DNA from 2 places in the Peribacillus sp. NPDC096447 genome. Region 1 is predicted to be linked to the other one. Evidence: predicted binding sites of a transcription regulator. Region 1 holds the regulator's gene; the other holds the start of a gene.
What was found. The regulator NrdR, encoded in region 1, represses ribonucleotide reductase genes. The targets are predictions, from matches to a motif close to AACACNATATATNGTGTT.
Positions count from the first base shown of each region.

Region 2: a site for NrdR is predicted at 2,910-2,927, ahead of ACIQZD_RS01940 (vitamin B12-dependent ribonucleotide reductase). Genes of this name have one in related genera too.

Region 1 is NZ_JBIWEV010000001.1:738,754-744,360, forward strand. It holds gene thrS (threonine--tRNA ligase) at 1-90, opposite strand, end outside; gene ytxC (sporulation protein YtxC) at 480-1,340, opposite strand; gene dnaI (primosomal protein DnaI) at 1,462-2,400, opposite strand; gene ACIQZD_RS03705 (replication initiation and membrane attachment family protein) at 2,387-3,805, opposite strand; gene nrdR (transcriptional regulator NrdR) at 3,864-4,325, opposite strand; gene speD (adenosylmethionine decarboxylase) at 4,596-4,976, opposite strand.
Region 2 is NZ_JBIWEV010000001.1:387,117-392,723, forward strand. It holds gene ACIQZD_RS01935 (hypothetical protein) at 1-45, shown strand, start outside; gene ACIQZD_RS01940 (vitamin B12-dependent ribonucleotide reductase) at 189-2,759, opposite strand; gene ACIQZD_RS01945 (lipoate--protein ligase family protein) at 3,147-3,983, opposite strand; gene ACIQZD_RS01950 (rhodanese-like domain-containing protein) at 4,187-4,570, shown strand; gene gcvPB (aminomethyl-transferring glycine dehydrogenase subunit GcvPB) at 4,710-5,607, opposite strand, start outside.

The sequences.
Region 1 (5,607 bases):
GATGGATGCAGCGATGTCTTCAGTTGTTGTGCCTTTAGCAAACTCCTTAACCGCTCCGTCAGGAAAAGATATTTTCAGTAATTCTGACATTCAGTTTCACTCCTTCTTATTGTTCGAACAAATTACAGGTATTTGATTCCATTACAACACAAAAAAGCCCGTCCCTGTATAAAACAGGGACGAGCTTAGTAATAAATATCATTAACCCGCGGTTCCACCCTCGTTCCAGCTTGCTTTTCACGGCAAAATGGCACTTGTAACTTGGTAACGGCAGCTTCCCGTCAGCTCATATTCGCAGAATGCCTGCTTTCCGAGCCGAAGTTTAAAGGTGGTAAGTGTTCCATGCGAATAGGAAGCTTACAGCCTGTTGGCTCCCCTCTCTGATAATCGGCGACTAGAATACCCTTGTCCTCATCATAACTTTTAGTTTTTTAATAGTATGTAGGAAATTATAATTTGTTATACGGTGAAAATCAAGGTTAATTTTCTTTTTTCCACGAAAGATCATTCAAATGCATAGAAAATGACGAAAGTGGCAGGATAGTGGCCCGTTCTTCGAAAATCCTTGAAATGGTCTGAATCAGCCCCTCATCCTTGTCATCGGTATAGATACACAAGTTTTCAGGAGCAATCGATAAAAGCGGGGCAAGTATCACCGTATCGAGAAATAATGAACTTTTGGCAAGAAGCCTCCTGTCGATCATACTATTGATTTTTGGACGGTCGAGCTTGCTGAACTTCTGATCATAGAAATGAAAACCATCCCGGTTGACCAGGTGAAGTTTTCTTAATTTCGACTCCTGCCCATGAAGGCAATCACGGAGCGTAGCAATGAAATTTTGATAGTCCTGTTCCAGCTTGTATTCATCAATCGCCTTGACGACATACTTTTCCAACGTGTGCTGAAATGATTTCAAACGGAAGGTCGTAAAAGAATCGAATGAAAAAGATACCTTTCCAGCCAAGATGCTTTGAAGTCCTTCCTCAATCAATCGTTTCTCCGTACTGAATGCTTCATCTTGACTCCTGGCCCTTTCCACCTCGATGATTGATGATGCAATTTCAATGATGGCTTCAATTTCTTCCCGTTCCCTATAAAAAAATTTACCGACTATTATTTGCTCCAGAACTGGAAGCGTCTTTTCTTCCAATAAAAAAGAATGAAATGCATCACGAAGCAGAATTAGCCATTCATCACCTGAAGACTCCGTCATATCCACATACATGCCTTGTTGCGGAAGAAATCGAATATATGCTTGAAATTCTGCCCCCAGTGGATGGACAGAAACGAAATTCAGTAATTTCAATGCCTCTGAATCGTTTTGAAACGAAATTTGCACTACGACATCCCCCCTTCCCCCTTGCTTCTTTTTTCATGTATATGGGGATGGGGACGTGTTTAGAAGTAGGATGGGCCTTGTAAGAAGAAAAAAGTGACCTCCATTAAGAGACCACTTTTCTTCATCTTCTCCGATTCACGCCATCAAGCTTGACCGGCTCAGCTAAATATTGAATTCTTTCCAGTACCCTGGCCGCCTTCACTTCTTCCTTCTCACCACGCTGTGAAAAGGTCAGGTGGTTCTCCAGGCCATTCAAGTCAAAATTCGAAGTGAAAAACGTCGGCAGGTTTTCCAGCATCCTAAATTGTAAAATCGGACCAAAAACCTCATCGCGTCCCCAGCTCGTCATGGACTCCGCTCCAATATCATCAAGCATGAGGACAGGTGCCGTTTTCACCATTTCAATTTTTTCATTGACCGTATTATCACCTATCGATCCCTTAAGTTCCCTCAAGTAGTCAGGTACATAGACAATAAGGGAGGAAATTTGCCTTTTTGCAAGTTCATTGGCGATCGCACCTAATAAGTACGTTTTCCCAACACCGAATTTCCCATATATATATAAGCCTTTTTGCCTTTTACCTGGCTCATATTCCATAATGAACGACATCGCTTTACTTAAGACAGACAAGCGTTTGTTTTCATTATCCGTTTGGGTAAAGTCTTCAATGCTCGCCTTTAAAATATCCTTCGGTACATACAGGCTGCGGATCAACTTTTCCCGTTTCCGCTTTTCATCCTCTGCCAATTTCCGCGGGCAGACTTCATAATGCAGGTTCAGGGCTTTCCCTTGAACCACCAATTTGGGATAATACCCTTGCATCATATTGATGCAGCCATCCAAGCTCGGACATTTATCACACTTATTGCTTTGTGAAGTGAACTCATAAAGCTTCCCCAAGTTTTTATCAATCATTTCCTTCGTGACCGTCGAGCTGTTGGCATTCATAAATAACCGCACTTGTTCGTTTTCAAAAATCTCCTGTTTCAGCTTTTCATAACGCTGTTGAAATTGATTTGTATTGGCCAATTTATTAAGGGACCTATTAATCTTTTCCATCGTTCATTTCACCTCCTGCTTTCCACAGCTTCCATTTCTCCAGAAGCTCGCGTTTCTGGGCATCCAATTCAGGCTGATCTGCATTCTGCTCCTGCTGTGCTTCTTCTTTTTTCTCAAGCCACTCCGGAACCACTTCTTCCCGTATCGCCTTTTTCCGGCTGCCCTTCGCAGCATTCCTGCTTCCTTGAGCCCAGTCCTGATATTTCCGGTGTTCATTTTTAGCCAGCTCCATCGCCTCGACCACCGTGGAGACCTTCAGCCGTGCCCAATGGCCTGCCAGCTTTTCGACATAGCCCTTCGTGAACTTCATATCCGTTTTGAGCATGACATATTCAATCAATACATTGACGACACCCGGATTCAGCTTTTGATTGATCATCACGCCTTCAACCACTTTCAAATCACCGCTTGATGGCTCTGCACCGCCAGACAATTGCATCAGCCGCTCCCTTGGGGAAATCGTCTCCAAATGACGGATTAACTCTTGTTCCTGTGTTTTCGGTTCCTCTTTTTGTGTCCTTTCACGAATCGGCTGCACCCGATTGACAAGGGAAGGCATATCGGCCTGCCGTTCGATCTGGTACCAGTCCCTTGCCGCCTTTCTGAGCACTTCCTCATCGATCTCATCATCCAATGAAACGGCATCCATTACTAGTTTTTGCATTTCAAGCGGATCGATGCCATATAAAAAGGCAAGTTTGGCAATCGTACTTTTTATTTTCGGAGTAAAGGCCTTTTTCGGTACGATCGAGGATTTTATCCCGGCAAATAAAAGGTCAAAATCAAATAAGTCATCAAACCCCGATGGCTCGACGCCTTCCGTCCGATCGATGTATTGCTGTTCAGGCATCGGTTGCCATTCATCTTTCGCTTCATCCGTTACATATAAAGAGTCCAAATGATCTGATGAGAATACTTCCGCAAAAGATTTAGTCACACCTTCATATTGATCGGTTAAGATATGGTCATCACAAAAGAATCTCTTTAACCGGTTGAATTGCGCTTTACCGATTTTTTTGTATAAGTAAATATTCAGCATTCCATCCGTGAAAAACTGCTGGGGGGAAAGCGGCGGGTTTAACTCATAGATGAATTCCTTCGTTTCATTTTTCGATTTCTTATATACATTCAACAGACCGATTCCCTCAAGTAAAAGCCGTGCTTCATAAATATCACCTAACTTAAGGCCGATGGTATTCATTAATTGATAATGTGAGGAGGTTTCCGACCATAGCCTGTTTTCCTCCAACTCACTCCATAACGTCATATATAGGCTAATGCAGATAGGTCCAATAAGAGGTTGATATAGTCGGGTAAGTATTTTCCGATCATAATCATGAAGCAGCCCCGCAGATGAGACCAAATATGAATCAGCTGGGAGCAATTCTTGCCAATGCTTTGACATCTCCATTCAAACCTTTCAAAAGATGTAGTGAAAAAAGAGCCAAAGTGAATCTTCAGCTCTACTTTCTTTCTTTATTTATCAAATCTTTCAATTCATCGATAAAGACATTGATGTCTTTAAATTGTCGATAGACGGATGCGAACCTTACATAGGCAACCTCATCGACTTCTGCCAGCTTGTCCATCACCATCTCGCCGACACTGTCGCTTTTCACTTCCGATATGCCCTGGTTGCGTAGTTCTTTTTCTACATAACTGGTAATTTGCTCTAGTTCTTTCAAGGGAACCGGACGTTTTTCGCAAGCCCTGATTAAGCCACGCAGGATTTTATCACGACTGAACTCTTCCCGCGTCCCGCCCTTTTTCACTACAATAAGCGGTGTTTCCTCCACCTTTTCAAATGTCGTGAATCGAAAACCACATGCCTCACATTCACGGCGTCGTCGAATCGATTTACTTTCATCGACTGGCCTGGAATCGAGCACTCTTGTTCCGTTATATTGACATGATGGGCATTTCATCATTATCAGCTCCGTATTTTATGTAGGACTCCCCTATCTAAATGTTCCCCAAGGAATTACTTCTCTATCTTAATCTTATATTAAATGGAACGGCCAGTACAAGTAAAAAGTGTAACTCCCGGCAGAAGGCACTTTTTGTTCTGCCGTTGAAGCACCTTTGTCAAAGTCTTTATGCTGCAAGGGCATCCTCCCCTATAAAGGGAAGCAGACTGCCGATTGATTGCATTAAAAAAGAGATGCACCCATGGCATCTCTGTGTATACGTGTTTTTTATAGGGCACTTATATTGGCTTTTTTCATTTGTACAGGACCTAATCCACGTGGTAATTCTATGTTTTCACGTGTTTGCGCATTCAAAGCTTCTGCAATATAATCTGCCGCAATATTCGGATCCAAGTTACCGCATGTATAGACATCAATGCTCGCATAGCCGTGTTCTGGAAAACTGTGAATCGTTAAGTGTGATTCAGAAATGATGACAACCCCGCTTACTCCTTGTGGAGCAAATTTGTGAAAGGCAACTTCTCGTACCTCTGCACCTGATTTCAAAGCAGCATCAACAAAAATCTTTTCAATTAAATCGATATTGTTCAGTTTTTCAAAGTCACAACCCCAAAGTTCAGAAATGACGTGTCTACCCATAGTTTCCATAGTGTAAGCTGTTTCCATATTAAGCTTCCCCCTTACCATGATTTAAAAATAAGTTCTGATAACTACCACGGGGGAAAGTTAGTCCAAAGAGGTCCTAACCCTTTAAGTAGCCATCATGCAAACCGCTATTGAAGAAGTTCACGATTCATAGTATATATGGTTTGAATTTTTTTTGCAACTCCAAATTGAATTTTTGGAAAGATAAACTTTATATGTAATAGGGATATTGCGATTGGAGCAAATTCTGTTTTCTGGTTTATTCAGCGCCTTAAAGCAGCAAGGAATTGAATGATCACTGTATTAAAAATAGTCCGCTAAAAAAATTTTAGTGGGCTTAAACTGTGGACCATCTCGATAATAATTGAGTTTGTCTACATTTTTTTAGGATTTTAAAATTTGGACGTTGATTGGAACGTAAGGCATTCGCTTTCCGCGGGCGGTCCGGGAGCCTACTCGGCGCGATTGCGCCTGCGGGGTCTCCCTTAATACGCTTTTCCCGCAGGAGTCTCGAACACCCGCTCCAAACAACTTTGTTTTACATTAAGATAGAAACTCGTTTTGCCTACAGTCTATTTAAGGTAAAAAACCAAGGCGGTTAAAGACAGTTCAACTGACCCTGAGAGTGGCTACT
Region 2 (5,607 bases), 350 kb from region 1:
TATCTAGCCGAAAAGGAAATAAGGCAGCAAAATGAAAATGGTTGATTGAACGCAAAAAGAAGACCGAATTTACGTTCATTCGGTCTTCTCTATTTGTATAACAGACTGTCACTAACAAACATTTAAGACACTAAAAAAAGCCGTTAAGATAGCTTTGCAGCATACTTAACGACTTCCCTTTCATCAGCTTATAGCCCGCATTTTAATTGTGCTCCGCAATTCGTGCAAGTATTGCATCCGCCCATTTCCTGGACTTCGCCTTTACGGCACACCGGGCAAGTGTTGCCCACTTCCGACCCAATCGTAACGTTAGTCGAGCGCAGTTCATTTATCGTATCGACCAATACGACTTTTTTCTTTACTTCCACATCTGTCAATTCATCCATTTCAAGCTGCTCGTCCATTTGGTTTTCTTCCGCTTTGAGCGTAAGAACCTGACTGTCACGGCTGCCATCCACATATACAGTACCGCCTTTTGCTCCGCCTTTGTATAGACGTTCATATACTTTTTCAACTTGTTCGACAGTATATCCTTTTGGAGCATTTACCGTTTTACTGATCGAGCTGTCAATCCAGCGTTGAATGATGCATTGAACATCAGCATGTGCCTCTGGAGCTAACTCCATAGCGGAAATGAACCATTTTGGAAGCTCGTCTGTATCGGCTTCTGGATGACGGTCCAAGTATTCCTGTACAATGTCAGCCTTAACTTCAATGAATTTACCAAGACGGCCGCTGCGGAAATACGTGAAGGAGAAATATGGTTCAAGACCTGTTGACACCCCAACCATCGTTCCTGTGCTTCCTGTAGGAGCCACTGTCAATAAATGAGAGTTACGGATGCCATGTGCAGCAACACTTTCCCTTATATCTTCAGGCATTTTTTCCATAAATCCGGTTTGTGTGAAACGTGTTCTAAGCTCCTCGGTTTCTTTGTCCGTTGACCCGATCAGGAACGGGAAACTGCCTTTTTCTTTAGCAAGTTCCACGGAAGCCCTGTAAGCTGTCGTCGCAATCGTTTCAAACACCTTGTCAACCAGGATATTTCCTTCTTCAGAGCCATATTCCGTCTCACAGTAGATCAAAAGGTCATGCAGACCCATTACACCAAGTCCAACCCGTCGCTCGCCCAGAGCCTGTTTTTTGTTTTCATCCAAGAAGTAAGGAGTTGCGTCAATGACATTGTCCTGCATACGCACACCGACTTCGACAGTCTGCTTAAGTTTCTCGAAATTAACCGTTTTGCTTTCTTTATCAGCCATTTCAGCCAAATTGACTGCCGCAAGGTTACATACTGAATATGGTGCCAATGGTTGTTCTCCACAAGGGTTCGTCGCTACGACCTGTTGACCGTATGCTTTGGCATTCGTCATTTCATTAGCATTATCGATAAAGAAAATACCTGGTTCAGCAGAATATGTTGCACAGATGTTTATTAAATTCCAAAGCTCTTTAGCTCGGATTTTACGGTAAACACGGACTTTGTGACCCATTTTCTCCCATTCACGAACATCACCGACATTATGCCACTCTTCATTGTAAATGGCCATTTCTTCGGCATTATAGCTTTCAACATCAGGAAAACGCAATTCGTATTCCGCATCTTGTTCAGCCGCTTCCATGAATTCCTTAGTCAGGCAAATCGAGATGTTGGCTCCAGTCAGAAAATCAGAATTATGGACACTGTACGTTCCCCCTGTACGGAGCTTTTCCTCTGCATCCCTAATGATTTTCTCGCTAAATCCGCCTTGGCCAGGAATCTCCTTATAATTGATGATCCCTTGATACATAGCCGTTTCCTGTTCCGTGTGCGGCGTGAATTTCAATTTATCCGTCGCATATTTCTTGATGGCTTCATCTTCAGTGTTTTCCACTAGGTAACGCAGAATCCTTGGGTTTTGCATTTTAGAAATGATGAACTCTGCAATATCAGGATGCCAATCAGCAAGCATGATCATTTGCGCGCCGCGTCTGCTACCGCCCTGTTCAACAAGATGCGTCAGTTTCGCAATATCGTCAAGCCATGACACTGAACCCGAGGATTTTCCGTTTACGCCTTTTGCCAAAGTGTTTCTTGGACGCAGTGTCGACCCGTTCGTTCCTACTCCGCCGCCGCGGCTCATGATTTCCATCACTTGTTTCCTATGTTCTGAAATACCTTCACGTGAATCCGGTACGAATGGCATTACATAGCAGTTGAAATAAGTAACATCCGTATTGGAACCTGCACCATATAATACTCGTCCTGCCGGGACAAAATTAAGGTTCTTTAATTCTTCATAGAATTTATTGAACCATTCCGTTCTCTTTTCTTCCGTGGTTTCCACTGATGCCAATCCCGTTGCATTACGTTTCGCAATTTGTTCATAGTATATTTCAAGCGGCTTTTCGATAATATCCAAAGGGCGATTTACAATTCCCGTCTCCATTTCTTCCGGACTATCCAGAACGCCACGGAATTCTTCATCCACCAAAACCTTCGCTTTTTTTGTTTCCCAATCTATTTCAACGATGTAACCGAGACCCCTTGCCGGGAATTTCGGATCTTCCTTAATCGTCAACACGACGAAATCGCCTGCCGAGAGTGTGATTTTTTCAGTATCCTTAAAAGAATAGCGGTCAAGCATGACTAGACGGGACACTCCCTTATGCGCCATTTTCATATCAGCCGTTACAGGGTGAACCTGGGGAAATAAAGAAATATCCTTATTCAACCTTTCTAGATCAACCTTTAAAGCTTCTTTTATTACAACCGACATAATTCCCTCTCCTTTATATGTTTCAAGATCCGTTCTTGCTGCCGCAAAAATCCTTATGTAGCCTTACATGTCCGTTTCGCTTAACAAGTACCCTAAATTTATCATAGCGAAACTCAAAAATCAACATATAGTGTCGCATTAAATATTTCAACCACTATATATTGTGTTTGTTTTGAATAACTTTTTATTTTGTCAAACGATAAATCAATTAAGATAGTTAGCAAAAGGGAGGAAAATGTCGATTTACAATAATTTTTCATCAGATTTCAATTAATTTGGACCTTGCTTTTTCCCCATCCCTTTTAGGGCTTATCCCTGCAAGGGATGTGTTATTTGGTCAAACAAATCTGAAAAAACTTTTTATTATCCACTCTGATTATGCTTCCTCTATCTCATGAAATTCCATTCATCGCTTTCATATTTGCTTTCTGCAATGGCCTTCACTTCCAGCAATTGCTTTTCGGTGAGGACGTATGGCTCTAAATCGATTGAAAGTCCTTCGGCAAAACCTTTTTCAAAAGCTTCTTTCGCTTCAGGGATGGTAATCTTTCTCCCGGCAATGTCATTTATGGCCACAGCTTTGTTTTTTAGGTTTTTTTGCATTCTCTCTTTAACCCTGTCATTTGAGAATTTAAATACGCTAAAGAGCTTATCATCATCCAGTTCAAGCAAAATGGACCCGTGCTGAAGGATGACGCCTTTTTGCCTGGTTTGAGCGCTGCCAGCGACCTTCCTGCCCTCAACGACCAGTTCATACCAGCTTGGAGCATCAAAGCAGACCGAAGATCTAGGCGATTTTAAAGCCGCTTTTTCCTGATCGGTTCGAGGCACGGCAAAATAAGCATCCAATCCCAGATTCCTGAACCCCATTAATATTCCTTCAGAAATGACACGATATGCTTCAGTAACGGTAGTCGGCATTCCCGGATAGGATTCTGGAACGATTACGCTATAAGTCAATTCATGCTCGTGCAGTACCGCTCGTCCTCCTGTTGGCCTGCGAACAAAACCAAGGCCCTGCCTTTTGACCTCTTCCATATCAATTTCCGCTTCTGCCTTTTGAAAATAACCGATTGACAATGTAGCTGGATCCCAGCCGTAAAAGCGTATGATTGGCGGAATTTCCCCTTTGCTTTGCCAGTTTAACAGCGCTTCGTCCAGCGCCATATTAAAAGCCGGTGAACAATACCCCGAATCTATAAAACCCCATTTATCTTTAGTCATCCTTACCCCTCGTTTCGATATACTGTTTTTCAATACCCCACAAAAAACTCACATGTAGTAGTTTAACAGACTTTAACACTCTAAAAAAGAAAGTGCTATCAAGTCGATGAAGAATTTGATGAAAATTCTTTTTGATTATTGGGTAAAGCAATTATATAATAAAGATTGTCTGTATTCGTTAAGGTAGAAGGGAGTTTTTATGTTTGGAAATATTATATACACTGCTCATCATCTTGGGAGTGGTTATTGCGTATTCACTTTTTAATTGGTACCGCCAGCGTAAAATCGTTAAAACACTAACACAGGACGAATTTATCGCTAACTACAGAAAAGTGCAGCTAATCGATGTGCGGGAACCGAATGATTTCGAGAATGGTCATATCTTAGGCGCAAGAAACATCCCTATGACTCAAATGAAAACACGCTTGGTCGAAATTAGGCCGGACAAGCCTGTATATTTGTACGCTCAAAGCGAAATCATCAGCGGCAGAGCTGCAGCCATGCTATACAAAAAGGGCTACAGGGAACTTTTTCACCTAAAGGGCGGTTTCAAAATGTGGACCGGGAAAATCAAAGCAAAGAAATAAGACCCCATCTCCGCATGGGCTCTTTTTAATTCAATAGCTCAAGGAAAAGAAAGTTAACTGTTGGACTTTAATGAAATCTTACATAAACATGAAAAATCCCCGCCGGCAGGCAGGGATTTTTTTCGTATAAGCTATCAATCTAGGCTTGATAACGCAGAACAGGTTTTCTTGCAGCAAGAGTTTCATCAAGCCGCTTTATAACGGTTGTATGCGGAGCTTCCTGGACGATTTCAGGGGTTTCTTCCGCTTCCTTCGCAATCTGGATCATCGCATCAATGAACGCATCCAGCGTTTCTTTTGACTCGGTTTCAGTCGGTTCTATCATCATTCCTTCTTCCACGTTCAACGGGAAGTAAATGGTTGGAGGATGATACCCGAAATCCAGCAATCTTTTGGCTATATCGAGAGTCCTTACCCCCAATTTCTTTTGCCGGCGTCCGCTTAATACGAATTCGTGCTTACAATGACGATTATATGGCAAGTCAAAATAAGGTTCCAACCTACGCATCATATAATTGGCATTGATGACAGCATTCTCGGTGACGGCTTTAAGGCCATCAGGACCCATTGAACGAATGTACGTATATGCCCTCACGTTTATCCCGAAATTACCATAATAAGGTTTTACCCTGCCAATCGATTGCGGACGATCATAATCAAGAACGAATTGCTCCCCTTGTTTGACCACAAGCGGTTTAGGCAAGTAAGGAATCAAGTCAGCCTTCACTCCTACCGGGCCGGAACCCGGACCGCCGCCGCCATGCGGACCTGTGAATGTTTTATGGAGATTTAAGTGAACCACATCAAAGCCCATGTCACCCGGGCGTGCTTTTGATAGGACTGCATTCAGATTGGCTCCGTCATAATAAAGCTTCCCACCTGCATCATGGACAAGTTGTGCCATTTCCAAAATGTTTTCTTCAAACAATCCCAATGTATTGGGGTTCGTCAGCATCAAGGCCGCCGTATCAGGTCCGACAACACGCTTTAAATCTTCAAGGTCGACTAATCCATTTTCATCGGATTTCACTGTAATC